Regions from separate parts of the Enterococcus sp. AAFC-DPL-5182 genome, predicted to be linked through region 1. Evidence: a T-box and tRNA genes for the amino acid it is inferred to sense, from the RefSeq annotation. Region 1 holds a T-box; the other holds one or more tRNA genes.

Region 1 (15,958 bases):
CCGTTAGTTGCGGAATTACTAAGCGAATCACAGTACCATCATTTGTTGGGCTGATTCCGATATCGCTAGCTTGAATTGCTTTTTCGATATCTTCAAGTGAATTTTTGTCAAAAGGTGTAATCATTAAAACACGTGCTTCTGGGATGTTGATCCCTGCAAGTTGGTTAACTGGTGTAAGCGCCCCGTAATAATCTACTTGAATACGATCAAGAAGACTTGCATTGGCACGTCCTGCACGAATTTGTCCTAATTCACGTTGTAAACTCTGTTCTGCTTTACTCATTTTTTCTTTTGCTGTTGCTAATACAGTTCCACTCATTTTTTATTTCCCCCTTACGGTTGTTCCAATATTTTCACCTAGACAAGCACGGCGAATATTACCTGTTTCATTTAAATTGAAAACCACTAATGGAATATCATTATCCATACTTAGTGAACTTGCTGTTGAATCCATTACTTGTAATCCTTTTGAAATGACATCTAAATGGGTCAATTCTTCAAATTTGACTGCATTTGCATCTAATTTAGGATCCGCAGAATATACCCCATCAACATTGTTCTTAGCCATTAAAATCACATCTGCATCAATTTCTGCTGCTCGCAAAGCTGCAGTTGTGTCCGTTGAGAAATATGGATTTCCCGTTCCACCAGCAAAAATAACGATACGGCCTTTTTCTAAGTGACGTTCTGCACGTCGTCGAATGTATGGTTCTGCAATTTGACGCATCTCAATAGAAGTTTGAACACGTGTTGGAACGCCTAAGTTTTCTAAAGTGTCTTGTAGAGCTAAAGCATTCATCACTGTTGCAAGCATTCCCATATAATCAGCTTGAGCACGTTCCATACCCATTTGTGCACCAATTTGTCCACGCCAGATATTTCCACCGCCAACAACGATCGCCATTTCAATTCCTAGTTCATGAACTTCTTTGATTTCTTCTACAATCTCTTTGATTGTTGGAGGTTTAATTCCAAACCCTTCTTCTCCGGCCAAAGCTTCACCACTTAACTTTAATACAACGCGTTGATATTTAGGTTTTACCATTTTTGATTTCCCTCCACCATTTGTCTAAGAACATTTTAACATACTCTGGGTATTCTGCCAGACTATTTCTTTTGATTTGCCTAAAAAAAGGGAGCGCATATCAATGCGTTCCCAACTGTTACATAAGTAACAGATTTATTTTTTGATTTGGCTCATTACTTCATCCGCAAAGTTATCTTCACGTTTTTCGATTCCTTCGCCAACTTCAAAGCGGATAAATGATTTAACTGATGCGCCTTTAGATGCTACATATTTTTCAACTGTCATATCTGGATCTTTAACAAATGGTTGATCCACTAATGAAATTTCAGCTTTAAATTTGTTTAGGCGGCCAACAACCATTTTATCAACGATATTAGCTGGTTTGCCTTCGTTTAAAGCTTGCTCAGAAAGAATTGCTTTTTCATGTTCTAATTCTTCTTGTGGAATTTGAGATTCGTTTACGTAACGTGGGTTGATAGCGGCTACGTGCATTGCAACGTCTTTCGCCACTTCTTCGTCAGTTGTTCCTTCTAATACTGTCAATACGGCAATACGTCCACCCATGTGTAAATAAGCACCAAAGGCAGCATTGTCATCTTTTTCTACTAATTCAAAACGACGGAAGCTGATCTTTTCTCCGATAACAGTTGTTGCTTCGATCAATTCAGTTTCTAAAGTACCTTTATCTGTTTTAAGAGCTAAAGCTTCTTCCATGTTTGCTGGTTTGTTAGTAGCAATCTCAGTAGCGATTTTCTTAACTAAATCTTGGAACATTTCGTTTTTAGAAACGAAGTCAGTTTCAGAGTTTACTTCAACGATTGCTGCAAAGTTTCCGTTTGAAGCAACGTTAGCTAAACCTTCAGCTGCAACTCGGTCATTTTTCTTAGCTGCTTTAGCCATACCTTTTTCGCGTAGGTAATCAACAGCTGCTTCCATGTTGCCTTCTACTTCTACTAATGCTCTTTTTGCATCCATCATACCGACACCAGTCATGTCGCGTAGTTCTTTAACTAATTTTGCTGAAATATCTGCCATTTTTTTGTTCCTCCTAAGTTTTAAAAGCGTAGTGGGCTCGTCCAACTCCGACTGAAAAATAGGAAAATATATTTGTGACGTTTTTTGTCGCAAGTATATTTTATCTTTTTTCTGAGGAGCTAGCACACGAAGCTAGATAATTAATCATAAAATTTGTTTTAAAAAAGCTATCTCAAAGGAGAATCAGGCTTTTTTTCGCCTAGCCTTCGAGACAGCTCCGTTATTTTAAATTATTCTGCTGAATCGTTGCTGCCTTCAACAACATCAACGATTTCTTCGATTGAAGTTGCTGCTTCTGGTACTTCTTCAACAAAGATTTCTTCAACAGCTTGATCTTCACCTTGGTTTCCTTCGATGAAAGCATCAGCCATTTTAGCAGTGATCAATTTAACCGCACGAATTGCATCATCATTTGATGGAATTACTACATCGATTTCATCTGGATCACAGTTTGTATCAACCATCGCAACGATTGGGATGTTCAATTTTTGTGCTTCTTGAACAGCAATACGCTCTTTACGAGGGTCAACGATGTACATTACATCTGGAATTCTAGGCATATCTTGGATACCGCCTAAGAATTTTTCAAGACGTTCACGTTGTTTGTTTAAACCAACAACTTCTTTTTTAGGAAGAACTTCGAATGTTCCGTCTTCTTCCATTTTATTGATATCTTTCAAACGTTTGATACGTTTTTGGATAGTATCCCAGTTAGTTAAAGTTCCACCTAACCAACGGTGATTAACAAAGTATTGACCTGAACGAATCGCTTCGTCTTTGATCGCTTCTTGTGCTTGTTTTTTAGTTCCTACGAATAATGCAACGCCACCGTCTTCAGCAACATTTTTCATGTAATCGTAAGCAGCATCTACTAATTTAACTGTTTTTTGTAAGTCAATGATGTAGATTCCGTTTCTTTCTGTGAAGATGTATTTCTTCATTTTTGGGTTCCAGCGACGAGTTTGGTGTCCAAAGTGTACGCCGGCTTCTAGTAATTGTTTCATAGAAATTACTGCCATGGGTTGTTTCCTCCAATTTGGTTTTTATTTGTTCCCTCTTTCCAGTTTTAAGCTCCCTTGTGGACTATATTTCTATAGCACCTCACAAAAAATATACTGAAAATGTGGATTTGATGTATTTTCCAGAAATCCTGAAAAATAACACCTTTGTTATTATACAACAGAACTTTTACAATTTCAACAAGTTTTCTATCTATTCTATAAAGTTTGATACTGAAAATTCTAGTAGGATGCTTCTTTAACCATCTAGGCTTTATTTTTCTTCAGAAAATTTTAGTTGTCACAGCCTACTAAATATTATTAAACGTTCTTAGCCTAGTATTAAATCAAGCTATTTAAATTGTCAAAGTTGATTATTTCTTTAGTTAAAATTAGACTGAAAAAAAAATATACTCTGCGTACTTTGTTTGAATATTATTGCACACTCACTCAGATAGATGATACATTAAAATCCCAGCGGCAATCGCTACATTCAGCGATTCTGCAGATCCTTTAATTGGAATATAAATATTTTGGTCTGTCATCTCTAAAAACTCTGGTGAGACACCTTTTCCTTCGTTTCCCATAATTAATGCATAATCATTGGCCCTAACTATTGTCTTATACGAAACTGCCTCTGGATTTAGTTCCGTTCCATAAACTGGAATTTGCTTTTTTTTAAATTCATCAATAATTGCAGCTAATGGTTTCCGTATAACAGGCAAGTGGTAGTTACTTCCCTGCATCGCCCGAAGCACTTTGGTATTATAAATATCTGAACTTCCGTCACCTAAAACTACACCTGAAAGACCCGCAGCATCTGCTGTCCGAATCATCGTGCCTACATTGCCGGGATCCTGCACGTTATCTAATAGTAACCAACTTCCTGAAAACTGTATATTGTTCTCATATTTTGGCATCTCAACAATGGCAATCATCCCTTGAGGTGTTGGCAATTCCGAAAGAGCCGCCAAGACTTCATCAGATACATTGATAACTATTTCCTCTGGCTGTTGCTCTAGCCAAACAGACCATTCAATTTTTCCACGTTGATTGCAAAGTATCCAGTTGATTTGTTCATTTGCTTTAACTGCTTCTTCAATCAAATGAAATCCTTCGATAATATACTGTTTTTTTTCTTCCCTATACTTTTTCTTATGTAATTTTTTGAATTCCTTGATCATTACATTTTTTGTCGATAAAATTTCTTTCATTTCTACACCTCACCTTGTTATTATAGCATGATTTTTTTAATCAGACAGTCACGACTTACTTGCCAGAAGCTAAAAAAATCGATATCATGGATTTAATTAAAAGCGAGGTGGTCATCAATGAGAAAAGTTCGCATGAATGTACAAGGAAGAGTTCAAGGTGTTGGTTTTCGCTATATGACTAAAATGGTTGCGGATGAACTAGGAATTTGTGGAACGGTAAAAAATGAAGACGACGGTTCCGTTTCGATTGAATCTTTAGGTGAGGATGATTCTATGTCCAAATTCATCAAAAAAATCAAAGATTCTCCTAGCCCTGCGGGTCGTGTGACTTACGTAGACATTCAAGAAGACCCTTTGATTGAAGACTATACAAACTTCAAAGTGACAAACTGATTTAAAACAAGAAGAATCTTACTCAGCCTTGAGACGGATTCTTCTATTTTTTATTGAAAAAAAACGCTTTTTCAAGTATAGTTAACCTTGTGCAAATTTTTTAGAAAAGGACAGAATAAAATGAGAAAATTAAATAAGTGGCTACTGAGCTCTGGTCTATTTACTTTAGTACTATTTTTATCAGGATGTGTAAAGACAGGATCAGATGGTCAACCAACTGGTGAAGGGATCATCTATAATTTATTAGTGAAACCTATGAGCAGTGCCATTACATATCTTGTTGATAACTTCAATTGGAATTATGGCTGGGCAATCATTTTTATCACGATCATTGTTCGACTGATCATTATGCCACTGGGCTTGAACCAATCGAAAAAAAGCATGATTCAAACGGAAAAAATGCAAGCGATCAAGCCTCAAATTGATGCAGTTCAAGCAAAAGTCAAAGAAGCAACAACTCGTGAAGAACAAATGCAAGCACAAGCTGAAATGCAACAAGTCTACAAAGAAAATAATATGAGTATGATGGGTGGCATCGGCTGTCTACCGTTATTGATTCAAATGCCAATCTTCTCTGCTTTATTTTTTGCTGCACGTTATACAAAAGGAATCGGCGATGCCTCGTTTTTCGGTGTCAATCTTGGACAACCAAGTATTATATTTGTTGTTTTAGCAGGTGTAGCCTATTTACTTCAAGGGTATCTTTCTACGATCGGTATTCCAGAAGAACAAAAGAAAACAATGAAATCAATGCTGATCGTATCACCATTAATGATCGTATTCATGTCAATCAGCTCTCCAGCTGGCGTAACCTTGTATTGGGTTGTTGGTGGGATTTTCAGCAGTATCCAAACATTGATCACAAATAAATTCTTAAAACCAAGGATTAAGGCTCAAGTAGCAGAGGAATTAAAACAAAATCCACCTAAACAAGTCGTTACACCTCGTAAAGATGTAACGCCAACAGCAGAAAAATCTATGCCAAAAGCATCAGTTCAAAAAAATGCTTCTAACAAAGGAAGAAATGCTGGGAAACAAAATAGAAAGTAACATAAAAATAAGAAGCATGCAAACTTCACTTTGCATGGCTTTTTATTTTTATGGTTTGTTTGTTGAAATTCCGAAAATAAAGAGATCTACCACTTGAGCAATGCTCAACGCTGAACTATTTTGTTCTGTTTTTATATAAGGAGAAAGCGTATTAAGAAAATGCGCAGCTGCAACCTCAGATGATACGCCCATACGTAGTGAGAAATCACTTTCTTCAAATAGACTTAACAATGGTGCCTTATAAGACTGATTCCAGAGTGAAAATAATTTTACTTGGGTCTTTGTGGTCAACTTCGTTCTAAAATCATGCATCATCAAATCAAAATCGAAAGGATGTTGTGTTTTCAAACACTCCGCAAACTTTTGTAACTTACTAATTGTTTCAAGTTCTTGGTTGTCCACAATTTTAAGCAATTCCTCGTTTACATCATGTAATAAACTTTCGATCACTCCGACATAAACCGCTTCTTTATTTTTAAAATGATGGTATAAATTTGGCTGTGTCACTTCAGCCAACTGTGCGATTTGTCTTGTTGAAGTACTTTGATACCCATTATCCATGAACAGCCTTGTTGCGACTTGGATGATTTTAGCTCTTGTATTTGTCGTTTCGTTATCCATTTGCTTAGCCACCTATAGTTGATTTCATTATTATTTTAACAGAAGCAGACCAAGAAACCTATACTAGACGACACTCTTTTTTCTTTTAAAGAATAAAACCATTTCATAGATACAGATAATTGCCAAAATAACAAGGCAAATACTAACTGTCGTAATAATAACCGGGTAAGCACCATTCCAGCCATCTGCAGCTTGATGTTTGTTTAAAATCCCGTAATAAGCCCACAAAGTCGCTAAACCATAGGCGATATCATGATTACGAATAATTGTTATGCTAATAATCATTAAACCTATAATCAGTATGATGACCGTCCACAATACTTGATTATTTTGAAGAAACTTACTATTCTTATCTACTAAAAAGGCTGTTATATTTGCAATAGTTGCAATTGTGATCCAGCCAAAATAAACACTGAATGGTAATCTCAAAAATATCAAATCTTTTTTAGTCAATGCTGCATTTGCTAACATACGATTCATGTAAATCAACACAATCAGCAACGCCAACATGATCACAACTGACAAATCAATATAAAGATACTGCCACGCCACTAACCAAACACTATTCAATATAGAAGAAACGATAAATAAATTTCTTAATTTTCTGCCGTTTTTCTGATCAGCTAAAATTGAGCGCTCTGCTGGTTTAAACCATTGATAAATAACAAATCCCCCAAGTAACAAATAAATCACTGACCAAATAGCAAACGTTAAACCTGCTGGTGCGAACAAATTAGGATAAGAATCAGAAACTTCTTTTGTTGTCATCCCATTTAGAGGCAATAAAACAGCCGCTGCATTTGTGCCAAGCATTACAACATAAATGATGGTTACTAGTAATTTTGACCATAAAGATTGAGTTGTATTCATCTTAATCTCCCCTTCATAATCCTTTTTTCCCAATAAACGGAATAAATTTAGGCGTTTTTTCTGCATAAGCAATAAAATCAGGGCGATCTTTGTATTTCTTTTCAAGCAAAGGAACACCCGATACAAATAAAAGCAACAATGTAATCGTCACAGGTCCTATAATTCCCCAGATATTTCGTGTCTCATTCAAACTTATAAGAAAAATCCCCCACCAACTTAATGCTTCACCAAAATAATTAGGGTGTCTTGTCGTTGACCACAAACCTGTTGTTAAAAGCTTTCCATGATTATCATTAGTCTTTTTAAATTTCGTCAATTGATAATCACCAATCGTTTCATATCCAAATCCAATCAGCCAAATCAAAATTCCTATGCCATTCCACCAATAAAAAGTATTGACTGAACTAGTCATTACAAAAAGAATCGGCATTGAAACAACAAGCAACAGTACACCTTGTAAGATAAAAACATTTAGATATGCTTTTAATTTTGCCCAATGTTTGCCCCAACGTTTCCGCATATTCACATAACGATAATCTTCCGGTTTGCCAATATTTCGTTTAGCTAAATGGAAAAACAAACGAAGCCCCCAAATAGTCACTAATACAAGAATAACTGTACTGACCGTTGTTTTTTCAGGCATAACTAGATAGCCTGTAACAGCCACGAGAACAAACCCAATACCCCAAGCTAAATCAACGATAGAATTATTGTGAAGATATTGTGCTAGAAAAAATAACGCTGTAAAGTATACAAATAATACGCAACTAATCATCCAGATAATCATCTTGAATCCGTCCCTTCTCCTAATTCAACTGCTACAGCCACACTGCCTTGGCCGGCGCTCATCGCTATAACAGTTGAAATATCAATAATATAACTTGGTTGAAACCCAAGTTGTTCTACTAATTTATCTTTCCATAATAAAGCTCTTTTTTCTGAATCTGCATGAACGACAGCATAACGCTGTATCCTGTTTTTTTTATGCATTTTTTTTAGGTGCTGAACAATTTTTCGTTCGTTTCCTTCTAAACTAAAGGCAAAATTGCTCAGCTTTCCTTCCCCATCTTGGTTGAGGCTAACAATAGGCTTCAAATTAACTTTCTTTGCTATTTTCCCAACAGATTGAGGAATTCTTCCAGATTCTATCATGGGATTTAACTCATCAACGCTAACTAAGATTTTAAATTGGTTCCTTCTACTTCTAATTTTCCTTACTAACTCTTCAAAGCCTATTCCAGATTGAATCCATTCATTCGCCCTCATGATCAATAATCCTTGTGCGGCAGAATTTAGTTTAGAGTCAATAACTTCAATTTTAGTATTTGCCGCTCTTCTATGTTTTGCAGCTTCTTTCACAGTATGATATGTCCCGCTTAATTTTCCAGCAACGGTAATAACTAAAATCGACTCATATCTCGTTTCTAAAAATGAAAAAAGATTTTCTACAGTTTTTAATGTTGGTTGAGAACTAGTCGCTCGTTCGTTTTGTTTTTTAGTTAACTCAAAAAGCCGATTACTTTGGATCGTTATTTTGTCGATGTAGCTAGTCTTGTCAATCAATATGTTCATTGGTAGAACATGGATCTGGTTATTTAGCACATAATCCGCAGGTAAATCAGCGATCGAATCTGTCACTAAGGCAATTGGTGCCTTTTTTCGTGTATTTACTTCATATTGTAACAACATGTCATCTGCTTTTTGTTGAATCGGCTGACCTACAGCACTTAAATAGTTCAAAACTTGATCAGGGTGGTTAGAATGAATATGAATTCTAGCTTTCCCACGGTTCACAGCGATAATCAATGAATCCCCAAGCATACTTAATTTTTCTTGGATATCTTCTTTTGTTTGTGTCACCTGATCCAATAAAATTTCGGTACAATAACGATAGTTTGGCTCTGACGTATTTTCATGAAGTGACTCGGAAATGTCAATTTTTACAGAATGATTTGAACCAATTATTGATCTAGCCACTGCTTGTTTCGTTACAAAAGCTTGCGTGAAACCTTCAATGAACAAATAAAAGCCTTTCGCACCTGCGTCGACAACTTGATTTTTTTGTAATATCTTTAATTGTTTCGTTGTATTCTCCAGCGCTTGTCTAGCTTCCATAAGAGCATGTGGTAACATTTTTTCTAAACTATTCATTTGTTCACTTTCGTTAAGCGCTTCGGCCCACGATCGAATGACAGTGATGATTGTTCCTTCAACGGGGTTTTCAATTGCCTGATAGGCTTCACTGATTGCTAACTTTACACTCTTAATAAAGCTCTTAACAGAATTTTTTTCTTCCTGCAGCAATAGATTAGTATAAATACCATTGAAATATTGGGCAAAAATGATACCCGAATTTCCTCTAGCGCCTAACAAAGAAGCCTCAGCAATATTTTCAAATACATCAATGACTGAAGTTGACTCACTTTTGGATTCCTCAAGTATCGTCTCCATCAATGAAGCCAGATTACTTCCAGTATCTCCATCTGATACAGGAAAAACATTGATTTGATTCAACTCTTGCTTCTCATTTATCAGTTGAATGGCTCCTTGTTGAAATGCAAACTGCAACTCTTTGTAATCAATAGATTGACTCCTCATACATACCTCACCTCCAATTAAAATGCTGTGCAATAAAGACAGTAATACCACAAGTTGTTGCAGTAACAAAACCACCCCATATTAAATCAATAACTGTTACGAGTGATGACCAATCTTTAATCGTAGCGAGATTTGTTAAATCATACGTCCCATAGCATAACACGCCAAGAAAAGCGCCTGCTGAAATGGCATATAGAAGATTATCTTTTTCAATTGCAGGATAAACAACGAAAAATAGGATTCCAACCAGATATAATGCATAAAAAACGACTGCTGGAATAATTTTAGTCGGTCCTAGCAAGTCTCCTATATGATCTTGATACATTTTTTTTGCAATCAATAGTAACCAGATAAAATCCAACACAAGAAACGTAAAAGCCGCAATGCTAAATAATTTCATAAAGTGATTCATTTTATTTCCTCCTAATACAAAAATGGCACGACTGCCTTATCGATCGATAAGTTTATCGTACCACGTTAAACTTATTTATGAAAAAATTTTGCTTAAAAATTTACTTCTGAAATTTGATTTACAAATTTTGTAAAAAAAATAGGATGAGACAAAACTCTTCGAGTTCTATCTCATCCTATTTTAAGTTTCTATTTTTATTTCACAATCAATAAATCAAGGCTAGCCAATGATAAGGACATTTTTGCAATTCGATTGAGTTCTTTCAAACGATTTGCCTTTACTTGTTCATCTTCTACCATCACCATTGTTTCTTCAAAATAAGCTTCAATCAACGGGCGTAAATTGACTAATGCTTGATAGTTTTCTGACATAGTATTTTCATTGAATTTTTCTTCAATTTCGTTTACCGCTTTATGCAGTGCTTTTTCCGCATTATTTTCAAATAAAGTTGCGTCGATTTGGTTTTCTTGACTTAGTAGTTCTCGACCTTTTTTAGCTAAATTAATCACTCGTGTCAACGCTTCGATCGAAGGTCTGAAATCGTCATCTAGCAAATGTTTTTTTAGAATAGTTGCTGCTGAAAATAGTTTTGCTAAGTCTTTTTGCTCAGAAGAAATCACAGCATCAATGACATCATGTCGTACATCTTTCGTCATCAATAACTGACGCAAGCGGGCTTTTACAAAATCAATGACTTCTTCTTGTCCTGTGGTCAATTGAATTCCGTACTTTTGGCTATCCGCATTTACAGCTGCATCGATTTCCATTTGAAGTTGGACTAACGGGAACTGCCAACCTTTATTTTCAATGATTCGGATTACACCGTATGTTTGACGACGTAATGCATACGGATCATTAGAACCGCTTGGAATCATTCCTACTGCAAAGAATGAAAAAACGCTATCTAGTTTATCTGCAATGGCTAAAACGGCACCTACCGCAGAAACAGGAAGTTCTCCTTCACTTGATGTCGGCAAATAATGTTCTCGAATCGCTTTGGCTACTGCCGGTTTTTCACCTTGTAGCAAAGCGTATTTTTCCCCCATTAGTCCTTGTAGTTCTGGAAACTCACCGACCATATTCGTCACTAGGTCAAATTTATAAATTTCAGAAGCACGCTTTAAATCAGTCAGTTCCTCTTCTGATAAACCGACTTCTTTACCAATGATTTGCCCAATAATACTTACGCGCTGCATTTTTTCATAAATTGTACCAATTTTTTCGTGGAACGTAACATTTTTTAGCTTGTTAACGCACTCATCAATTGATAATTTTTTATCTTCGTTGTAGAAAAATTCGGCATCTTCTAAACGAGCAATCAAGACTTTCTCATTTCCTTTGATTACATTTTCAATATGAACCTTGTCACCGTTTCTTACAGAAATAAAATGTGGTAATAACAAGCCTTGATCATTGCGTACATCAAAATAACGTTGATGTTCTTTCATTGAGGTAACCAACACTTCATCTGGAACAGAAAGATATTTTTCATCAAAAGCACCCACAAATGCAGTTGGATATTCAACTAAATTATTGACTTCTTCTAGCAACTTCTCATCCAACTCTAGCTTCCAATGTTTCTTTTCAGCTAACTGATTTGCTTGCTCAATGATCATTGCTTTTCTTTCATTAGGATCAACGATAACAAATTGTTCCTTCATTTTTTCTTCGTACTCACTTGAATGATCGAACGTTACGTCATCCCCCAAGAAACGATGACCGCGAGAGCTTTTTCCTGATGCTACATCTAAAACAGTAAATGGAATCACTTCGTCATCTAATAAAGCCACAATCCAATGAATTGGACGAATATATTCAAAATCATAATCCGCCCAGTGCATCGTAACCGGGAAAGTCAAGCTTGTAATAACATCTTTTAAGCCCGATAATACATCGATTGTTTTTTGACCTTGGTTATGTTTTGTTACATAAACATATTCTACACCATTTAATTCTTTAAAAGTAATTGCCTCCGTAGTTAGACCTTGACCTCTAACAAACCCTTGCGCTGCTTTACTCCAATTTCCGTCAGCATCTTGAGCAATTTTTTTAGCTGGCCCTTTAATTTCCTCTTGTGTATCTTCTTGTTGTTCTGGTAATTGCGTCACTCGAACAGCCAAACGACGAGGTGTAGAGAAACTTTGAACAGTCTCATACGTTAATTTATTTTCGTCTAAAAATGCTACTATTTTGCTTTCCAATTGTAAACGACTTGGGCTGACAATATGAGCTGGCATTTCTTCCAAGCCAATTTCAAGTAATAGGTCTTTTGCCATGTTATTTTGCCTCCTTAGTAGTTTGAGTGTCTTTGTTTAGTAGTGGAAAGCCTAGTTTTTCCCGTTCTGCGACAAAAATTTTCGCTACTGCTTTTGCCATATTTCTGATACGAGCTAAATACCCTGCGCGTTCCGTTACAGATACCGCACCACGAGCATCTAACAAGTTAAATGTATGACTACATTTCAAAATATAATCATAAGCAGGATGAACTAAACTCTCGTCGATACAACGTTTAGCTTCTCTTTCGAATTTATCAAAGTTTTCTAAAAGCATTTCTTGATTGCTGATCTCAAACGAATATTTAGAATGTTCGTATTCTGGTTGATTGAAAATTTCACCGTATTTAACACCTTGTGTCCATTCTAGATCATAAACACTTTCTACCTCTTGAATATAAGAAGCCAGACGTTCGATTCCATAAGTAATCTCTGAAGTGACCGGGTGACAAGCCAGTCCACCTACTTGTTGGAAATACGTAAACTGTGTGATTTCCATACCATCAAGCCAAACTTCCCAACCGAGACCTGCACATCCCATCGAAGGATTTTCCCAGTTATCTTCAACAAAACGAATATCATGCGCTAAAGGATCGATTCCTAATAGTTCTAAACTTTCCAAGTACAATTCCTGAATATTTTCAGGAGATGGTTTCATCACCACTTGAAATTGGTGATGTTGATACAAACGATTTGGGTTCTCTCCATATCGTCCGTCAGCTGGTCTTCTTGAGGGCTCTACATACGCGGCATTCCAAGGCTCAGGTCCAATCGCTCGTAGAAAAGTATACGGACTCATTGTCCCTGCCCCTTTCTCCGTATCATAAGCTTGCATCAGCATACAACCATTAGATGACCAAAATTTTTGTAAGGTTAAAATCATTTCTTGTACAGTAAGTTTCTTTTCCATTGAAATCCTCCTAAATTTAAAAGTGTAATCGACTCGTTATGCTCTGATAGAGTGATATCCCTAATGCCCTATCTAAGAAGCTCTTGATCAGGATTTACGAGAAAACAAAAAGTCCCTATGCCTCTTAGAGACATAGGGACGAATAATCGCGGTTCCACCCTACTTCCGATAGTAATTATCGGCAGCTTTGTTAAAATATACTCAAAAGCGCCCTTCAAAAGTTATCTGTATCTGGCTTACACTCTCCCAGACTCGCTATTACAGCTGTTCTTTTTACTCTTCTTTTTCAACGTATTTATTTAATTACTCTTTATGATAATCTTTGATCGAAGAGTTGTCAAATTATTTTTTACGATTCAAACAGTTTTTGAAAAAATTGCTCTTTTCTTTCAAAAATCATTGCCCACTCTTGATAGATTTTGGTTTCTTGTAATGTACGTTTAATAATTTTTCCTTCTGTAAATTCATAGATTCTAGCATTTGGAAAAAATAACAGGACAGGCGAATGGGTAGCAATCACAAATTGCGAATCATCCTCTACCAACTCATGCATCAAAACCATCAGTTGTAATTGTGTGCTAAGAGACAAACCAGTCTCAGGCTCATCCAGTAGATAAAAGCCTTGTCCAAAAAAACGAGTTGCTACTAGCTCGTAAAATGATTCTCCTCTTGAGTAGCTATGCAGTTCTCTTTGGAAAACACCTGCCCCTTGATCAATCATTTCAATATCAGTCATTAAGTTGTAGTAGGATTCTGCCCGATAAAAATAGCTGTCTTTAGGATAATTTGGATATTTTATTGGTCGACTTACCTCAACTAGTGAAGTCTGTTCTTTATAAGAAACAAAAAAATTATTTTTTGAGCCGCCTTCAAGATTCAAGTCCATCAATCCTGCAATCGTTTCTATTATAGTTGATTTTCCAGAGCCATTTTCGCCAATCAAAAACGTAACTGGCGTTTCAAAAAGAAGTTGGTCTAAATCACTTAAAATGGGTAAACTAAATGGAAACTGCGATGTATTTACTACTTTTTCATACTTCATTCCTTTAAGATATAGTTTTGTCATCTTCCCCACTCTTTTTTTCCCGTTTAGGTAACTTTAAGGTCTCTTCCCAACTTTTCATTTGGTCGATGAACTTCTTACTTTTTAAGTTTATCCCAACATATTCATCGTACAATTCATCAATTGTTGTTCTGATAGCCACTTTAGTCTCCGTTTTAACATTAATATCTTGAACTTTGTCATACGAAATGGCTGAAAAAAGACGAATAAAATGAATAGCTCTAGGATCGGCATGATACCGGCGATCATCAAGATCCCAATGTCTTTCACATAACACCCCGCTATATTTTGATGAATAATCAAATTTCCCTCGAGTTTCTTGACATGCGCTACAATGTCGCCACTCTGGAGTAATACCAAAACGGCTTAATAGTTGGATTTCAAAAATATTCGTAATGATCTCTGGATCCTTATTCTCATTCAATAACTTTAATGCTTGTTGTACAAAATAATATAAATTAGGATCGTACGTTCGATCTTCGATGGCGGCATCAACTAAATTCAAAATGTACGTTGCATAGGCATTCACAAAAATATCTTCCTGAATGAGGCGAAGTGGTGAAACCTCTTTACTTCCATTTAAAAAAGACAGTCCTTCTTCTCTAAAATCTCCAATATATACAGCTTCTGTGAAAGGCAAAATAGCAGGACCAATCGGATTATTTTTACGATGCGCCCCTTTAACAAAAAACATCAATTTACCAAAAGATTCCGTAAAAATTTTGACTAGTTTATCTTTTTCTTTGTAGTCCTTGGTAAATAAAATAATTCCTTTCGTTTCTCCTAAGGTCATATTTTCGCCTCCTATGTATTCTAGTCTATTTTAGCAGAGATACAAGCAAAAGAACAATTCCGCAATAATACAGAATTGTTCTTCGTTTCTTACTAATAATCGTCTTTACGATATCCAAAATCTTGTAAATGAACTTTTTTGTCGCGCCAGTCTTTTTGCACTTTTACCCAAAGTTCTAAATAAACTTTATCATCAAGTAAATGTTCAATATCTTGTCTGGCTTTGGTTCCAATTTGTTTAAGCATCTTGCCGCCCTTACCAATAATGATTCCTTTTTGGCTATCACGCTCAACGATGATCGTTGCTTGAATACGTACTTTATCATTCTCATCCCGTTTCATCGAATCTACCACAACTGCAACGGAATGAGGAATCTCATCTCTTGTAAGCAATAATACTTTTTCACGAACTAACTCAGAAACAATAAAATATTCAGGGTGATCCGTCACTTGATCATCTGGAAAATACTGTGGGCCTTCAGGCATTTGATCTACTAAAACATCCATCAAACGATCTACATTATTCCCTTCAGTAGCTGAGATTGGCACAACTTCTGCAAATTCCATTTGGCTTGCGTAGTCTTCAATAATTCCCAAAAGTTGATCAGGATGAACCGTATCGATTTTATTGATTACAAGATAGACTGGGCTCGTCATTGTTTTAAGACGTTCGATGATAAAGTCATCACCTTTTCCTCT
Region 2 (15,958 bases), 1.4 Mb from region 1:
AACGAGCGCAACCCTTATTGTTAGTTGCCATCATTCAGTTGGGCACTCTAGCGAGACTGCCGGTGACAAACCGGAGGAAGGTGGGGATGACGTCAAATCATCATGCCCCTTATGACCTGGGCTACACACGTGCTACAATGGGAAGTACAACGAGTCGCTAGGCCGCGAGGTCATGCAAATCTCTTAAAGCTTCTCTCAGTTCGGATTGTAGGCTGCAACTCGCCTACATGAAGCCGGAATCGCTAGTAATCGCGGATCAGCACGCCGCGGTGAATACGTTCCCGGGCCTTGTACACACCGCCCGTCACACCACGAAAGTTTGTAACACCCGAAGTCGGTGAGGTAACCCTTGTGGAGCCAGCCGCCTAAGGTGGGATAGATGATTGGGGTGAAGTCGTAACAAGGTAGCCGTATCGGAAGGTGCGGCTGGATCACCTCCTTTCTAAGGAATATTACGGAAACTTACACATTCGTCGACACTTTGTTCAGTTTTGAGAGGTTTACTCTTAAAAAAAAAGCGAATCGCTTGATTTTCTTTTTTATATGATTTCTCTCAAACGAATTGTTCATTGAAAACTGGATATTGAAGTAAAAAAGTAATCAAAACAAACCGAGAACACCGCGTTGAATGAGTTTTTTAATTAAAATAGTTCGAATGCTTATTTTATTGGTGACGCCTCTATCGCTAGAGAAACGAACCAAACAAACTGACCGTAAGGTCATAAGGTTAAGTGAATAAGGGCGCACGGTGGATGCCTTGGCATTAGGAGCCGATGAAGGACGGGACTAACACCGATATGCTTTGGGGAGCTGTAAGTGAGCTATGATCCAGAGATTTCCGAATGGGGAAACCCAACATCTTTTATAGGATGTTACTTGCCAGTGAATACATAGCTGGTTAGAGGTAGACGCAGAGAACTGAAACATCTTAGTACCTGCAGGAAGAGAAAGAAAATTCGATTCCCTGAGTAGCGGCGAGCGAAACGGGAAGAGCCCAAACCAACAAGCTTGCTTGTTGGGGTTGTAGGACTCCGTTGTGGTAGTCTGTCAAGATAGTCGAAGAATCTGGAAAGGTTCGCCAAAGTGGGTAATAGCCCCGTAGACGAAATGTTGGCAACACCTAGGAGGATCCTGAGTACGGCGGAACACGAGAAATTCCGTCGGAATCCGCGGGGACCATCCCGCAAGGCTAAATACTCCCTAATGACCGATAGTGAACCAGTACCGTGAGGGAAAGGTGAAAAGCACCCCGGAAGGGGAGTGAAATAGATCCTGAAACCGTGTGCCTACAACAAGTCAAAGCCCGTTAATGGGTAATGGCGTGCCTTTTGTAGAATGAACCGGCGAGTTACGATTGCATGCGAGGTTAAGGTGAAGAGCCGGAGCCGCAGCGAAAGCGAGTCTGAATAGGGCGAATGAGTATGTAGTCGTAGACCCGAAACCATGTGATCTACCCATGGCCAGGTTGAAGGTGTGGTAAAACGCACTGGAGGACCGAACCCACGTACGTTGAAAAGTGCGGGGATGAGCTGTGGGTAGCGGAGAAATTCCAAACGAACTTGGAGATAGCTGGTTCTCTCCGAAATAGCTTTAGGGCTAGCGTCGAAGTTAAGAATGATGGAGGTAGAGCACTGTTTGGACTAGGGGCCCATCTCGGGTTACCGAATTCAGATAAACTCCGAATGCCATTCATTCATATTCGGCAGTCAGACTGCGAGTGATAAGATCCGTAGTCGAAAGGGAAACAGCCCAGACCACCAGCTAAGGTCCCAAAATATATGTTAAGTGGAAAAGGATGTGGGGTTGCACAGACAACTAGGATGTTGGCTCAGAAGCAGCCACCATTTAAAGAGTGCGTAATAGCTCACTAGTCGAGTGACCCTGCGCCGAAAATGTACCGGGGCTAAACATATTACCGAAGCTGTGGATCACACCTCTGGTGTGATGGTAGGAGAGCGTTCTAAGGGCGTTGAAGGTCGATCGTGAGGACGGCTGGAGCGCTTAGAAGTGAGAATGCCGGTATGAGTAGCGAAAGACGGGTGAGAATCCCGTCCACCGTATGACTAAGGTTTCCTGGGGAAGGCTCGTCCGCCCAGGGTTAGTCGGGACCTAAGCCGAGGCCGATAGGCGTAGGCGATGGACAACAGGTTGATATTCCTGTACCAGTTGTTTTTGTTTGAGCAATGGAGGGACGCAGGAGGCTAAGGAATGCATGCGACTGGAAGTGCATGTCCAAGCAGTAAGTCTTGAGTAGAGTCAAATGCTTTACTCTATACGGACAAGCTGTGATGGGGAGGGAAATAATAGTACCGAAGTTCCTGATGTCACACTGTCAAGAAAAGCTTCTAGTGAGAAAACAACTGCCCGTACCGTAAACCGACACAGGTAGTCGAGGAGAGTATCCTAAGGTGAGCGAGCGAACTCTCGTTAAGGAACTCGGCAAAATGACCCCGTAACTTCGGGAGAAGGGGTGCTGACTTCGGTCAGCCGCAGTGAATAGGCCCAAGCGACTGTTTATCAAAAACACAGGTCTCTGCAAAATCGAAAGATGAAGTATAGGGGCTGACGCCTGCCCGGTGCTGGAAGGTTAAGAGGATGGGTTAGCTTCGGCGAAGCTCAGAATTGAAGCCCCAGTAAACGGCGGCCGTAACTATAACGGTCCTAAGGTAGCGAAATTCCTTGTCGGGTAAGTTCCGACCCGCACGAAAGGCGTAACGATTTGGGCACTGTCTCAACGAGAGACTCGGTGAAATTTTAGTACCTGTGAAGATGCAGGTTACCCGCGACAGGACGGAAAGACCCCATGGAGCTTTACTGTAGCTTGATATTGAGTGTTTGTACCACATGTACAGGATAGGTAGGAGCCGATGAACCCGGAACGCTAGTTTCGGTGGAGGCGCTGGTGGGATACTACCCTTGTGTTATGAACCCTCTAACCCGCACCACTTATCGTGGTGGGAGACAGTGTCAGGTGGGCAGTTTGACTGGGGCGGTCGCCTCCTAAAGAGTAACGGAGGCGCCCAAAGGTTCCCTCAGAATGGTTGGAAATCATTCGCAGAGTGTAAAGGCAGAAGGGAGCTTGACTGCGAGACTTACAAGTCGAGCAGGGACGAAAGTCGGGCTTAGTGATCCGGTGGTTCCGCATGGAAGGGCCATCGCTCAACGGATAAAAGCTACCCTGGGGATAACAGGCTTATCTCCCCCAAGAGTCCACATCGACGGGGAGGTTTGGCACCTCGATGTCGGCTCGTCGCATCCTGGGGCTGTAGTCGGTCCCAAGGGTTGGGCTGTTCGCCCATTAAAGCGGCACGCGAGCTGGGTTCAGAACGTCGTGAGACAGTTCGGTCCCTATCCGTCGCGGGCGTTGGAAATTTGAGAGGAGCTGTCCTTAGTACGAGAGGACCGGGATGGACTTACCGCTGGTGTACCAGTTGTTCTGCCAAGGGCATTGCTGGGTAGCTATGTAGGGAAGGGATAAACGCTGAAAGCATCTAAGTGTGAAGCCCACCTCAAGATGAGATTTCCCATTTCTTTAAGAAAGTAAGACCCCTGAGAGATGATCAGGTAGATAGGTTGGAAGTGGAAGTGCAGTGATGTACGGAGCGGACCAATACTAATCGGTCGAGGACTTAACCAAAGAAACGAAATAAAAAAGTTTTTCGGAATGTTTGATTACTACTTCAATCCAGTTTTGAGTGAATAATCACTCAACTTAATAGCAACAACACCCAGTGTGGTGGCGATAGCGAGAAGGATACACCTGTTCCCATGCCGAACACAGAAGTTAAGCTTCTTAGCGCCGATTGTAGTGAAGGGTTTCCCTTTGTGAGAGTAGGACGTCGCCACGCTAAAGTGTTGTCTTGGAGGTTTAGCTCAGCTGGGAGAGCACCTGCCTTACAAGCAGGGGGTCGGCGGTTCGATCCCGTCAACCTCCATTTTTTGAGCCGTTAGCTCAGTTGGTAGAGCATCTGACTTTTAATCAGAGGGTCGCAGGTTCGAGCCCTGCACGGCTCATAGAAATATTTTGCGGGTGTGGCGGAATTGGCAGACGCACTAGATTTAGGATCTAGCGCCTTACGGCGTGGGGGTTCAAGTCCCTTCACCCGCATTTTTAGTCTCGTTTTAATACTAGGCGATTATAACGCCGGCTTAGCTCAGTTGGTAGAGCATCTGATTTGTAATCAGAGGGTCGAGGGTTCAAATCCTTTAGCCGGCATCCAGACTGCGGAAATAGCTCAGTGGTAGAGCACCACCTTGCCAAGGTGGGGGTCGCGGGTTCGAACCCCGTTTTCCGCTTAGCTTGTTCTTTCGCCGGGGTGGCGGAACTGGCAGACGCACAGGACTTAAAATCCTGCGGTGAGTGATCACCGTACCGGTTCGATTCCGGTCCTCGGCATAGAAATGTAGCACCCATAGCTCAACTGGATAGAGTGCTTGACTACGAATCAAGAGGTTAGGGGTTCGACTCCCTTTGGGTGCATTTGTAAATACGGGAAGTAGCTCAGCTTGGTAGAGCACTTGGTTTGGGACCAAGGGGTCGCAGGTTCGAATCCTGTCTTCCCGATTTATTTTGTGGGGCCTTAGCTCAGATGGGAGAGCGCCTGCTTTGCACGCAGGAGGTCAGCGGTTCGATCCCGCTAGGCTCCATTAGTACTTTTATATTTTCGCGGTGTAGCTCAGCTGGCTAGAGCGTCCGGTTCATACCCGGGAGGTCGGGGGTTCGATCCCCTTCGCCGCGATATTTCTTTTTAAGAGCCAAGGACCTTTAGCTCAGTTGGTTAGAGCAGACGGCTCATAACCGTCCGGTCGTAGGTTCGAGTCCTACAAGGTCCATTGTAGTGACGATATAATTAATAGTACTTTTTATTTCGGAGGATTACCCAAGTCCGGCTGAAGGGAACGGTCTTGAAAACCGTCAGGCGGGTAAAACCGTGCAAGGGTTCGAATCCCTTATCCTCCTTTACTGAGAATCACTGTGATTGGCTTTGCCAGAACAGATGATGAACAGTACTTGGCGAACAAAGTGAGCGAAGTATCCTTACTAGAAATCACCAAGGATAACACCTTTATATAGTCAATAAAGACTATAATTATCGCGGGGTGGAGCAGTCAGGTAGCTCGTCGGGCTCATAACCCGAAGGTCGTAGGTTCAAATCCTGCCCCCGCAATTGCTTTTAATATTTAGTTAAAGGCGTAAGTAATAAAGTGATGCAATACATTTTTGGTTTGGTAGTTCAGCTGGTTAGAATGCCTGCCTGTCACGCAGGAGGTCGCGGGTTCGAGTCCCGTCCAGACCGTTTTAAAGTATTGCGGGTGTAGTTTAGTGGTAAAACCACAGCCTTCCAAGCTGTTGTCGCGAGTTCGATTCTCGTCACCCGCTTTATGGGCCTATAGCTCAGCTGGTTAGAGCGCACGCCTGATAAGCGTGAGGTCGATGGTTCGAGTCCATTTAGGCCCATTTTTTTAAATTATTTTCTTGGGGAAGTACTCAAGTGGCTGAAGAGGCGCCCCTGCTAAGGGTGTAGGTCGGGAAACCGGCGCGAGGGTTCAAATCCCTCCTTCTCCGTTTCATAGCGGCCCGTTGGTCAAGCGGTTAAGACACCGCCCTTTCACGGCGGTATCACGGGTTCGATTCCCGTACGGGTCATTTTTTAATATTTATACCGGAGGATTACCCAAGTCCGGCTGAAGGGAACGGTCTTGAAAACCGTCAGGCGGGTAAAACCGTGCAAGGGTTCGAATCCCTTATCCTCCTTATTTTGAAATTTTAAGTTCTTAGATACTTGAAATAGTCAAATACTATTATCGCGGGGTGGAGCAGTCAGGTAGCTCGTCGGGCTCATAACCCGAAGGTCGTAGGTTCAAATCCTGCCCCCGCAATTGCTTTTAGAGTATTTAAAAGCGAGTGTAACATAGTGATGCAATACTTTTACCTTGGTTTGGTAGTTCAGCTGGTTAGAATGCCTGCCTGTCACGCAGGAGGTCGCGGGTTCGAGTCCCGTCCAGACCGTTTCATTAATTTTTGGCGCAGTAGCTCAGTTGGTAGAGCAACGGATTGAAGCTCCGTGTGTCGGCAGTTCGATTCTGTCTTGCGCCATTTCAAAGAAGAAACATGCGGGTGTAGTTTAGTGGTAAAACCACAGCCTTCCAAGCTGTTGTCGCGAGTTCGATTCTCGTCACCCGCTTTTTTTCTTTAAGGGCCTATAGCTCAGCTGGTTAGAGCGCACGCCTGATAAGCGTGAGGTCGATGGTTCGAGTCCATTTAGGCCCATAAATTCAAAAGGCCCGTTGGTCAAGCGGTTAAGACACCGCCCTTTCACGGCGGTATCACGGGTTCGATTCCCGTACGGGTCATGTATTCAAAACATTTTGCTAACGGCGGAATGTTTTTTTATTTTTTTAAAAATAATTTTATGAAAACGTTGACATCATTGCTGTAATAAGGTATTCTATGCTTGTACACAACAAGTAAATAAATGGATAGTGATTGTTTAAATACAAGCTAAACCTAATTTTTCCAATGAGGAGGAGATTCTTCTTTTTTGGAAAGGTTGGGTTTTTCTTTTTTTACAATTAAAGGAGATAGATGCGAAGAAGGGAGTGAAAAGATGATTATTCAAAAAATTTTGAATAATAATGTTGTGATTACGTTGGATGTGAATGAACAAGAACAAATTGTGATGGGACGTGGTATTGCATTTAAAAGAAAAATTGGCGATTTTATTCCAGAAGAACAGGTTGATCAAATATTTTGTTTGGCTAATCAGGATGTTTCATTGAAGTTTCAAGAGTTGTTGGAAGAGTTGCCTTTAGAAGTAATGCAGTTATCGGATGAAATTATTAAGTATGCCAAGACAAAACTTGGTAGAAAGTTAAACGATACGATCTTCATTTCTCTAACCGATCATCTTCATACAGCTTTAGAACGAATAAGGCAAGGAATAGAAGTGAAAAATTTTTTGCTATGGGACATTAAACGTTTTTTTGCAGATGAATATTTTATTGGCAGTAAGGCTGTAGAGATGGTCAAGGAAAAATTTGATGTACAACTAACTGAAGATGAAGCTGGATTTATCGCTTTACATCTGGTCAATGCGGAGATGGATGAAGAAGTTGGCAATGTTTATGCACTAACAAAAATTATGCAGGAAATTACGAATATTGTTAAATACCATTTCAAGATTACTTTTAATGAGGATTCTGTCTATTTTTATCGTTTTAGTACTCATTTAAAATTTTTCGCTTACCGTTTATTAAATCATAAAGAATTTCATGGTGAAGATGATGGAGAATTGTATGAAGTAATCAAGAAAAAGTATCGTAATGCATATAATTGTGTAAATAAAATTTCTGAGTTCTTAACTGAAAGTTATCACTATAGTGTTTCTAAGGAAGAGAAAATGTATTTGATCATTCATATTGCACGGGTAGTGCATACGAATCGTTAGCAAGGTTACTAAATCTTAGCATAGATTACGAATAGGATGAAAGGTGGGTAGGATTATCAACAAAAGAAAAAATTTGGATAGTGACATTAAGTTGGCTAAACCTTCAAAAGTAAAGTATTAAAAAAACGAAACTTTGGAGGAACAAAAAATGGGAAAATATCATGATTTAGCAGAAAAGATTGTTAACAATGTAGGTGGAAAAGAAAATATTAATAGTTTGACGCATTGTATTACACGCTTACGTTTTAAGTTGAAAGATGAATCAAAAGCAAATGACGATGTTCTAAAAAATATGGACGGCGTTGTGACTGTAATGAAGAGCGGTGGACAATATCAAGTGGTAATTGGGAATCATGTACCAGCCGTTTATGAAGATGTTGTAACTATTGCTGGGATTTCAGCAGATGCAGAGCAAGAGTCATCTGGGGGCAATCTATTCAATCGGTTGATTGACATTTTAAGTGGGTGTTTCCAACCATTCTTAGGAGCGTTAGCTGCAGCAGGGATGGTAAAAGGTTTAAACGCATTACTTGTTTTCTTGAAATTATATTCAGCTACTTCTGGAACTTATACAATGTTAAATGGTATTGGTGATGCGATATTTTACTTCATGCCAGTGATTTTAGGTTATACAGCAGCTAGAAAATTCAATTTAAACCCAATGGTGGGTATTGTGATTGGGGCAGCTCTTTGTTACCCTACAGTGCAAGGAAGCGCCTTACAAGCAGCATTTGAAACAACTGCTGGGGCTGGTGCAGCAGCGCCTTATAGTTTATTAGGCTTACCTGCTTATGATACATTTTTAGGTATTCCTTGGGTAGGTGCTGGTTATACGAGTAGTGTTGTACCAATCATATTCATTGTTGCTTTTGCAGCACAAATTCAAAAACTATTCAAAAAACTTATTCCTGAAGTTGTTCAAACTTTCTTAGTACCATTCTTTGTATTATTGATTGCATTACCAGTTGGTTTCTTAGTAATCGGTCCAATCATCAGTATGTTGACAGATTTACTAAGTGCTGGGTTCCAATCTTTGATGGGCTTCTCACCAGCATTATATGGCGTTATTCTTGGTTTCTTCTGGCAAGTATTGGTTATTTTCGGTTTACACTGGAGTGTTGTACCACTAGCTATTATGCAAATTACACAAGAAGGAGCAAGTCAAGTATTGGTTGGTTCTTTTGCAGCAAGTTTTGCACAAACAGCAGTAGTTATGGCAATGTTCTTTAAATTAAAAGATGCAAAAATGAAAGCGCTATGTCCTCCAGCAATCATTTCTGGAATTTTTGGAGTAACTGAGCCTGCAATTTACGGTATTACTTTACCAAGAAAAACACCGTTCATTTTTTCAATGATCGGAGCAGCAGTTGGTGGTTTGTATTTAATGATCAATGGGGTAACTTCTTATACAATGGGCGGATTAGGAATTTTCGGTGTGTTAAACTTTATCAATGGTGATGATGCGAGTGGAATGATTCATTCTTTCGTTGCAATCTTGATTGCTGTTGTAATTGGTTTTACATTAACATTCTTCTTCTGGAAAGATGATACAGTTGTAGAAGAAGTAACTGAAAATAAAAAAGCTCAAAAAGCAATAAAAGAAGCCGTTTTAAGTCCAGTTAAAGGACGTGTTTTACCATTAAGTAAAGCAAGTGACCAAGCATTCGCACAAGGTGCTTTAGGAAAAGGTGTTTTGATCGAACCAACAGAAGGCGTTGTTAGAGCACCATTTGATGGCACAGTTATGACATTATTCCCAACATTACATGCGATTGGTTTGATATCAGATCAAGGGATGGAATTATTGATTCATATCGGTATGGATACAGTTCAGTTAGAAGGAAATGGTTTTGAAGGAAAAGTAGCACAAGGCGATAAAGTGAAAAAAGGACAAGTCTTAGTTACATTTGATATCGAGGCGATCAAAGCAGCTGGTTATAGTGTTGAAACACCAGTGATCGTTACTAATACTAGTGACTATTTAGATATCGTTGAAACACAAGAAGGTGAAGTAACTTCAAACGATACATTAATTACTGGATTAACTTAAAAAAATAGATGAGAGTGGAACCTGCAGTAAGACAGGATAGTTTTACTGCAGGTTTGGAAAGAAAGGAATTTTGAAATGGCATTTAGAAAAGACTTTTTATGGGGCGGCGCAACAGCTGCCAATCAATGTGAAGGTGGCTATAACGAAGGCGGACGTGGGTTAGCGAACGTGGATCTTGCCCCTGTTGGACCAGATCGTTTCCCAGTAATCACTGGTGAAAAGAAAATGTTTGCTTTTGATGACGAACATTTTTACCCAGCCCAAAATGCAATCGACATGTACCATCGCTATAAAGAAGATATCGCGTTGTTTGGCGAAATGGGCTTTAAAACCTACCGTCTATCGATCGCTTGGAGCCGTATTTTCCCTCTAGGAGACGAAACAGAGCCGAATGAGGAAGGGTTGAAGTTCTATGAAGATTTGTTCAAAGAATGCCGCAAACACAATATAGAACCCCTTGTAACCATTACTCACTTTGATTGTCCTATGCACTTAGTGGAAAAATATGGTGCATGGCGCAGTCGTGAAATGGTTGGCTTTTACGAAAATCTATGTAATGTGATTTTCAATCGTTATAAAGGCTTAGTAAAATATTGGTTAACATTCAACGAAATCAATATGATTTTACACGCACCATTTATGGGGGCTGGTCTTTATTTTGAAGAAGGCGAAAACAAAGAACAAGTCAAATACCAAGCAGCTCACCACGAATTATTAGCAAGTGCGATCGCAACGAAAATCGCTCATGAAGTCGATCCAGAAAACCAAGTCGGCTGTATGTTAGCGGCTGGGACAAACTATGCGTATACATGTAAACCAGAAGATGTTTGGGCAGCTCGTAAAGCAGACCGTGAGAATTTCTTCTTTATCGATGTCCAATCTCGCGGAGAATATCCAGCCTACGCTCTTAAAGAATTAGAACGCGAAGGCATTGAATTACCGATTGAGGATGGAGATCTAGAACTACTAAAAGAACACACAGTCGATTTTATTTCATTCTCGTATTACTCATCACGTGTACAATCGACGGATCCAGCAATCAATGAAAAAACAGCTGGCAATATTTTTGCCTCAGTGAAAAACCCATACTTGGAAGCAAGTGAATGGGGCTGGCAGATCGATCCACTAGGCTTGCGTACAACAATGAATGACTTATATGATCGTTACCAAAAACCATTATTTATCGTTGAAAACGGCTTAGGAGCAGTGGATACACCAGATGAAAACGGCAATGTGATCGATGATTATCGTATTGAATACCTGGCAGCACATATCCAAGCGATGAAAGATGCGGTAGAGCTAGACGGAGTTGATTTACTAGGTTATACAACATGGGGCTGTATCGATTTAGTCTCTGCTGGAACAGGCGAAATGAAGAAACGTTATGGCTTTATCTATGTCGATCGTGATAACGAAGGCAATGGTACGTTGAAACGTTCGAAGAAAAAATCATTTGATTGGTATAAAAAAGTCATTGCGACAAATGGGGAAGATTTAACGAACGCGTAGAAAAGGTGGGAATAAAATGAAAAAGCTAACAAAACTGATAGGGGTTTTAATGTTAGGATTATTAATAGTTGCAGGGTGCGGTAATGGTAACGCAAAAAAAGAGGACACATCAACTGCTAAACAAACACCAGAAGAATTGACATTATATATCGTCCGCCATGGGAAAACAATGTTGAACACCACTGATCGTGTTCAAGGATGGTCGGATGCTGTTTTAACTAAAGCGGGCGAAGAAGTCGTAACAGCAGCTGGTATTGGTTTGAAAGATATTGATTTTCAAAATGCGTACAGTAGTGATAGTGGTCGTGCCATTCAAACAGCTAATCTAATCGTAAAAGAAAACACAAAATCATCTGACTTAAAAGTCATTACAGATGAACGATTAAGGGAATTCAACTTTGGAACCTATGAAGGTGATTTGAACCACACTATGTGGCAAGATATTGCAGATGATCAAGGGATTACCTTAGAGGAATTTTTGAAAAATATGACACCAGAATCTTTTGCCAATAGCGTAGCTAAACTAGATGCTAAAAATGTAGAAGAAGCTAAAATCAACTGGCCGGCAGAAGATTATAAAACAATTACGACAAGGCTGAAAGCAGGTCTAGATGAAATCGTTGAAAAAGAAATGAAAAATGAAGGCTCAGGCAATGTTTTGATTGCATCACACGGACTAAGTATTTCTGCATTACTTGATACATTGTTTGACGACTTTAAGATTCCAGAAGGAGGCTTAAAAAACGCAAGTGTTTGTACAGTAAAATATAAAGATGGAAAATACACATTAGATAAAGTCAATGATCTAAGTTATGTTGAGGCAGGACAAAAAAAGTAGAATAAAATTAAGCTGCAGAGAATAGTCTTATTATCAAAGTCAGCTTCATTTATGCAAAAATTCGATCAAAGAAACATTTTTGATCGAATTTTGTGTATAATAAGAACAAAAAGAAGGAAAAGGGATAAAATTATGGTGACTATTACAAATTTCCGTGATATCGGCGGAATCAAAAACAAAGAAGGCAAACAAGTTAAAAAGAATGTTTTTCTAAGATCAGGAGAGCTATCAAATTTAACAAAAGACGATGAGCAACGTTTAGAAGCGAACTATCGTTTAGGGAAAATCATCGATTTGAGAAGTGAAGCTGAGGTAGAAGAAAGACCTGATATGTCTGTTCCTAAAGCAGAATATATCCATATTGATATTCTGGAGGATATCCAAGATGAAGGAGCTTCAATCGAGGATTTTGTTAAAATTGGATCACCAGAAAAGTCAGCTTCTTATATGGAAAAATTATATGCGGATATTGCTTTAAACACAACTTCACAAAAGGGATACAATAAATTTTTTGAAGAAATCTTAGCTTTGCAAAAACAAGAAAGCATTTTATTCCATTGTTTTGCTGGAAAAGATCGTACAGGAATTGCAGCTTTATTAGTATTAGAAACACTAGGTGTACCGAGAGAAGCAATTTATGCAGATTATCTATTAACAAATGAGTTAAGAAAAAAAGAAAATGCTCAAATTTTAGAACAAGCAAAGAAAGTGCAACTGGAAGCTGCTAATTTAGAAGCATTGCATGTTGCTTTAAATGTAGATAGCAGTTATTTGGATAATTTCTATCAGACTGTAGAAGCACAGTATGGTGATATTTCAACCTATTTAAAACAAGCAATTGGTATTGATAAAGGGATGAAAGAAACATTGAATCATCGTTTTGTGTTAAATTAGAACGTATGGAAAGAAAAGGAGTTAGTTATGACAAACAATCAACATATTGACTTATTAAAGCGCTGTGTCGACATTTCCCGCAATGCTCGAGAACATGGTAATACCCCTTTTGGTGCATTATTAGCTGATAAAGAGGGAAACATTCTTTTAGAACAAGAGAATATTGAAATTACAGAAAATATTTGTACAGGACACGCAGAAACTACTTTAGCAGCAAAGGCTTCACAGAAATATAGCAAAGAATTTTTATGGGAGTGCACGTTGTATACGACAGCTGAACCCTGTGCAATGTGTACGGGAACAATCTATTGGGGCAATATCGGAACGATTGTATATGCAATGACCGAAAAACGATTACTGGAACTAACTGGTGACAATGAACAAAATCCAACCTTTGATCTGCCTTCAAAAGAAATATTAAGCCATGGACAAAAAAATATCCAAGTGATTGGGCCATTTCCAGAAATAGAACAAGTTGCTGCTGCAGTTCATCAAGGTTATTGGAATTAATTGGAAATGTAGAAATGATTCGTTTTTTTGAATCATTTCTGTTTTTTTATTTTATAAATCAATTAAAAAGTAAAAAGTCAGAATTTTCTAAAATGTTATTGACTTATGAGTGAGTTAAGGCAATAATAGATAAAATCACCTATAAAAAATAGAAGGAGCTGGTATAAATAATGATCATCAAACCATCGCTACCGCAAGAAATGACGATTTTTTTCGATGCAGAAAATCAGCCGAATGAAAATGTCCAAATGGGCGTAATTGTCCTACAACCAGGAGAAAAAAGACCATTAGAAGGATTTGCAAGACATGATCAAGATGAGTATTCTTATGTTGTTTCGGGAGAAGCTCATACGATTTTAGAAGACGGTCAAGATTTAATAGGAAAACCTGGCGATGCTCAATTGATCGAATCAGGAGAAGGACATATCAACTACAATGACGGGGAAGAAGCGGCAGTTGTCGTTTGGATGTTAGTTGAACGCACATAAAACAAACATAGGGGAGAAACGTATGAAAAAAATAGTCAAATCAGTCATTGGATTAGCAGTGATAATGACCATCATTTCGGGATGTTCTGGCGGTAAAGAAGCAAAACAAACACAAGAAATGAAACCATTGAATTTAATGTCACCTTCAGAATTAACTACGTTAGATACGTCTGTTATGCTGGATTTTCCAGATGCAATCGTCCAAACGGCAGCTTTTGAAGGGTTGTACGCACTGGATGATAAAGATCAACTAATTCCAGCAGCTGCAAAAGAAATGCCTAAAATTTCTGAAGATGGTAAAACTTATACAATCAAGTTAAGAGATGATGCTAAATGGAGTAATGGTGATCCAGTGACAGCAGCAGATTTTGAATATGCTTGGAAAAAAATGATCGACCCTAAAAATGGGTTTGTTTATAGTTTCTTAGTAGTAGATACGATTTTAAATGGGGAAGAAATTTCAGAAGGAAAAAAAGCTGTGGATCAACTTGGAGTCAAAGCAATTGATGATCAAACACTAGAAGTAAAGCTAAAAGAAGCAAAACCATATTTTACCTCAGTTCTTGCTTTTCCAACATTTTTCCCGCAAAATCAAAAATTCGTTGAAAAAATGGGAACGGATTACGGAACAACGAGTGAAAATGTTGTTTATAATGGACCATTTACTGTAGAAAACTGGAAACAAACAGATTTAAGTTGGGATCTAAAGAAAAATGAAACATACTGGGATCAAGCAAATGTAAAATCGGATAAAATCCATTATGAAGTAGTTAAAGAAGCATCAACTGCAATGAATCTTTTTGAAGATGGGCAGCTCGATGTAGCGACCATCACAGGAGAATTAGCGAAACAAAATCAAAGCAATCCAAACTATCATTCTTACCCAACAGCAACGATGAACTATATTCGTTTGAACCAAAAACGCAAAGGCAAAGATACTCCTTTAAAAAATGAAAATCTAAGAAAAGCCTTAGCTCTGGGAATTGATAAAGAAAACTTAGTCAATAATATTATTGCAGATGGATCAAAGCCATTATATGGCGCTATTACCAAAGGCTTTGTAAGTAATCCTGAGACAGGTGTAGACTTCAGGGAAGAAGCTGGAGATTTGATGACTTATAATAAAGAAGAGGCACTGAAATATTGGGCATTAGCCAAAAAAGAGTTAGGCGAGAAAATTACGCTTGATTTAATGGTAACAGACGATGGCTCTTACAAAAAAATGGGTGAAAGTCTTCAAGGCAGTTTAGAAAAACTATTTGATGGTTTGACAATCAATATGACAGCATTACCAACGGAGACAGCATTAAATCTTAGTCGTGAGAGTGACTATGATATGTTCTTGATTTACTGGACACCAGATTATCAAGATCCGATTTCTACACTGAATATGTTGCGAACAGGAAATGATCGTAATTATGCCAATGAAAAATATGATGCCTTGTTAGATGATGCCTCACAAAAATATGCGACTGATCTAGAAGAACGCTGGGAAACATTGATCGCCGCTGAAAAAGAAGGCATTGAAACTACAGCAGGAATGATTATTATCAGCCAAAATCAGCAAGCAGTTTTACAAAATGAAGACGTTAAAGGACTAAATTATCATACATTTGCATCGCCGTTAACCTTAAAAAATGTATACAAAAGTACTAAATAATAATAGCGCTAAAAGCCTTTCAAAAAGAAAGGCTTTTTTAGTCATATTAATATCTGAAATTGCTTTCTCGTTGTATGATAAGATTATAAAAAAGATCTATTGATATCAAATAAGAAAGAGGAGTGGAGTCGATTGGTTAAACATGCACATGATAAACATGTTGATAATAACGAAATACTGTTAAAAAATGTGGAAGAAGAAATTCGGCAATTTATTTTAAATCAACGTCCTGATTTAACAGAGGATTCAGCAGTTTTTTTCCCAGAGCTTTTAAATTACCGTTTAGACTATATAAAGACAATGATCAAAAGTGATTCACAGACCATGGAGAAGCTGAATGAAACAATCGTTCAAAATATCAAAGACAATGAGACGATTTCCAATAATCTAAATACGACTGTGGAGAAAAATTTGACATTAGGGCAAAAAACAGCTGATAGTATAGCAAAATTTGGGGGAAGTTGGCCATTTATTTTCTTATTTATTGCGGTGTTAGTTATCTGGATCATTATTAATTCGACTCAATTGTTGGGAAAACCATTTGATAGTTATCCATTTATT

Evidence for each region. A T-box is a leader RNA that pairs with one kind of tRNA and senses whether it is charged. The one in region 1 lies ahead of glyQ (glycine--tRNA ligase subunit alpha), so its partner is inferred to be a tRNA-Gly.
Region 2: it encodes a tRNA-Gly, which carries the amino acid that the T-box ahead of glyQ (glycine--tRNA ligase subunit alpha) is inferred to sense. The anticodon was not compared.

The regions. Positions count from the first base shown of each region.
Region 1 covers NZ_CM177101.1:1,767,888-1,783,845, reverse strand. Annotated here, with positions in the region: gene frr (ribosome recycling factor) at 1-319, opposite strand, end outside; gene pyrH (UMP kinase) at 323-1,045, opposite strand; gene tsf (translation elongation factor Ts) at 1,181-2,062, opposite strand; gene rpsB (30S ribosomal protein S2) at 2,293-3,081, opposite strand; gene AC4BB7_RS08240 (TrmH family RNA methyltransferase) at 3,507-4,274, opposite strand; gene AC4BB7_RS08235 (acylphosphatase) at 4,392-4,667, shown strand; gene yidC (membrane protein insertase YidC) at 4,788-5,717, shown strand; gene AC4BB7_RS08225 (TetR/AcrR family transcriptional regulator) at 5,766-6,338, opposite strand; gene AC4BB7_RS08220 (TspO-related membrane protein) at 6,402-7,208, opposite strand; gene AC4BB7_RS08215 (DUF1295 domain-containing protein) at 7,222-7,995, opposite strand; gene AC4BB7_RS08210 (DegV family protein) at 7,992-9,806, opposite strand; gene AC4BB7_RS08205 (DUF2177 family protein) at 9,814-10,218, opposite strand; gene glyS (glycine--tRNA ligase subunit beta) at 10,413-12,494, opposite strand; gene glyQ (glycine--tRNA ligase subunit alpha) at 12,496-13,404, opposite strand; T-box leader at 13,536-13,703, opposite strand; gene AC4BB7_RS08190 (AAA family ATPase) at 13,754-14,470, opposite strand; gene recO (DNA repair protein RecO) at 14,451-15,260, opposite strand; gene era (GTPase Era) at 15,353-15,958, opposite strand, start outside.
Region 2 covers NZ_CM177101.1:3,193,065-3,209,022, reverse strand. Annotated here, with positions in the region: rRNA gene AC4BB7_RS15130 (16S ribosomal RNA) at 1-442, shown strand, start outside; rRNA gene AC4BB7_RS15125 (23S ribosomal RNA) at 726-3,637, shown strand; rRNA gene rrf (5S ribosomal RNA) at 3,733-3,848, shown strand; tRNA gene AC4BB7_RS15115 (tRNA-Val) at 3,863-3,935, shown strand; tRNA gene AC4BB7_RS15110 (tRNA-Lys) at 3,942-4,014, shown strand; tRNA gene AC4BB7_RS15105 (tRNA-Leu) at 4,027-4,108, shown strand; tRNA gene AC4BB7_RS15100 (tRNA-Thr) at 4,144-4,216, shown strand; tRNA gene AC4BB7_RS15095 (tRNA-Gly) at 4,225-4,296, shown strand; tRNA gene AC4BB7_RS15090 (tRNA-Leu) at 4,311-4,396, shown strand; tRNA gene AC4BB7_RS15085 (tRNA-Arg) at 4,407-4,480, shown strand; tRNA gene AC4BB7_RS15080 (tRNA-Pro) at 4,491-4,564, shown strand; tRNA gene AC4BB7_RS15075 (tRNA-Ala) at 4,575-4,647, shown strand; tRNA gene AC4BB7_RS15070 (tRNA-Met) at 4,666-4,739, shown strand; tRNA gene AC4BB7_RS15065 (tRNA-Ile) at 4,760-4,833, shown strand; tRNA gene AC4BB7_RS15060 (tRNA-Ser) at 4,871-4,960, shown strand; tRNA gene AC4BB7_RS15055 (tRNA-Met) at 5,095-5,168, shown strand; tRNA gene AC4BB7_RS15050 (tRNA-Asp) at 5,224-5,297, shown strand; tRNA gene AC4BB7_RS15045 (tRNA-Gly) at 5,310-5,380, shown strand; tRNA gene AC4BB7_RS15040 (tRNA-Ile) at 5,385-5,458, shown strand; tRNA gene AC4BB7_RS15035 (tRNA-Ser) at 5,479-5,566, shown strand; tRNA gene AC4BB7_RS15030 (tRNA-Glu) at 5,576-5,647, shown strand; tRNA gene AC4BB7_RS15025 (tRNA-Ser) at 5,666-5,755, shown strand; tRNA gene AC4BB7_RS15020 (tRNA-Met) at 5,807-5,880, shown strand; tRNA gene AC4BB7_RS15015 (tRNA-Asp) at 5,937-6,010, shown strand; tRNA gene AC4BB7_RS15010 (tRNA-Phe) at 6,025-6,097, shown strand; tRNA gene AC4BB7_RS15005 (tRNA-Gly) at 6,115-6,185, shown strand; tRNA gene AC4BB7_RS15000 (tRNA-Ile) at 6,198-6,271, shown strand; tRNA gene AC4BB7_RS14995 (tRNA-Glu) at 6,283-6,354, shown strand; gene licT (BglG family transcription antiterminator LicT) at 6,609-7,448, shown strand; gene AC4BB7_RS14985 (beta-glucoside-specific PTS transporter subunit IIABC) at 7,597-9,498, shown strand; gene AC4BB7_RS14980 (6-phospho-beta-glucosidase) at 9,574-11,007, shown strand; gene AC4BB7_RS14975 (histidine phosphatase family protein) at 11,024-11,845, shown strand; gene AC4BB7_RS14970 (tyrosine-protein phosphatase) at 11,978-12,739, shown strand; gene AC4BB7_RS14965 (nucleoside deaminase) at 12,767-13,249, shown strand; gene AC4BB7_RS14960 (cupin domain-containing protein) at 13,420-13,737, shown strand; gene AC4BB7_RS14955 (peptide ABC transporter substrate-binding protein) at 13,760-15,397, shown strand; gene AC4BB7_RS14950 (DUF1003 domain-containing protein) at 15,530-15,958, shown strand, end outside.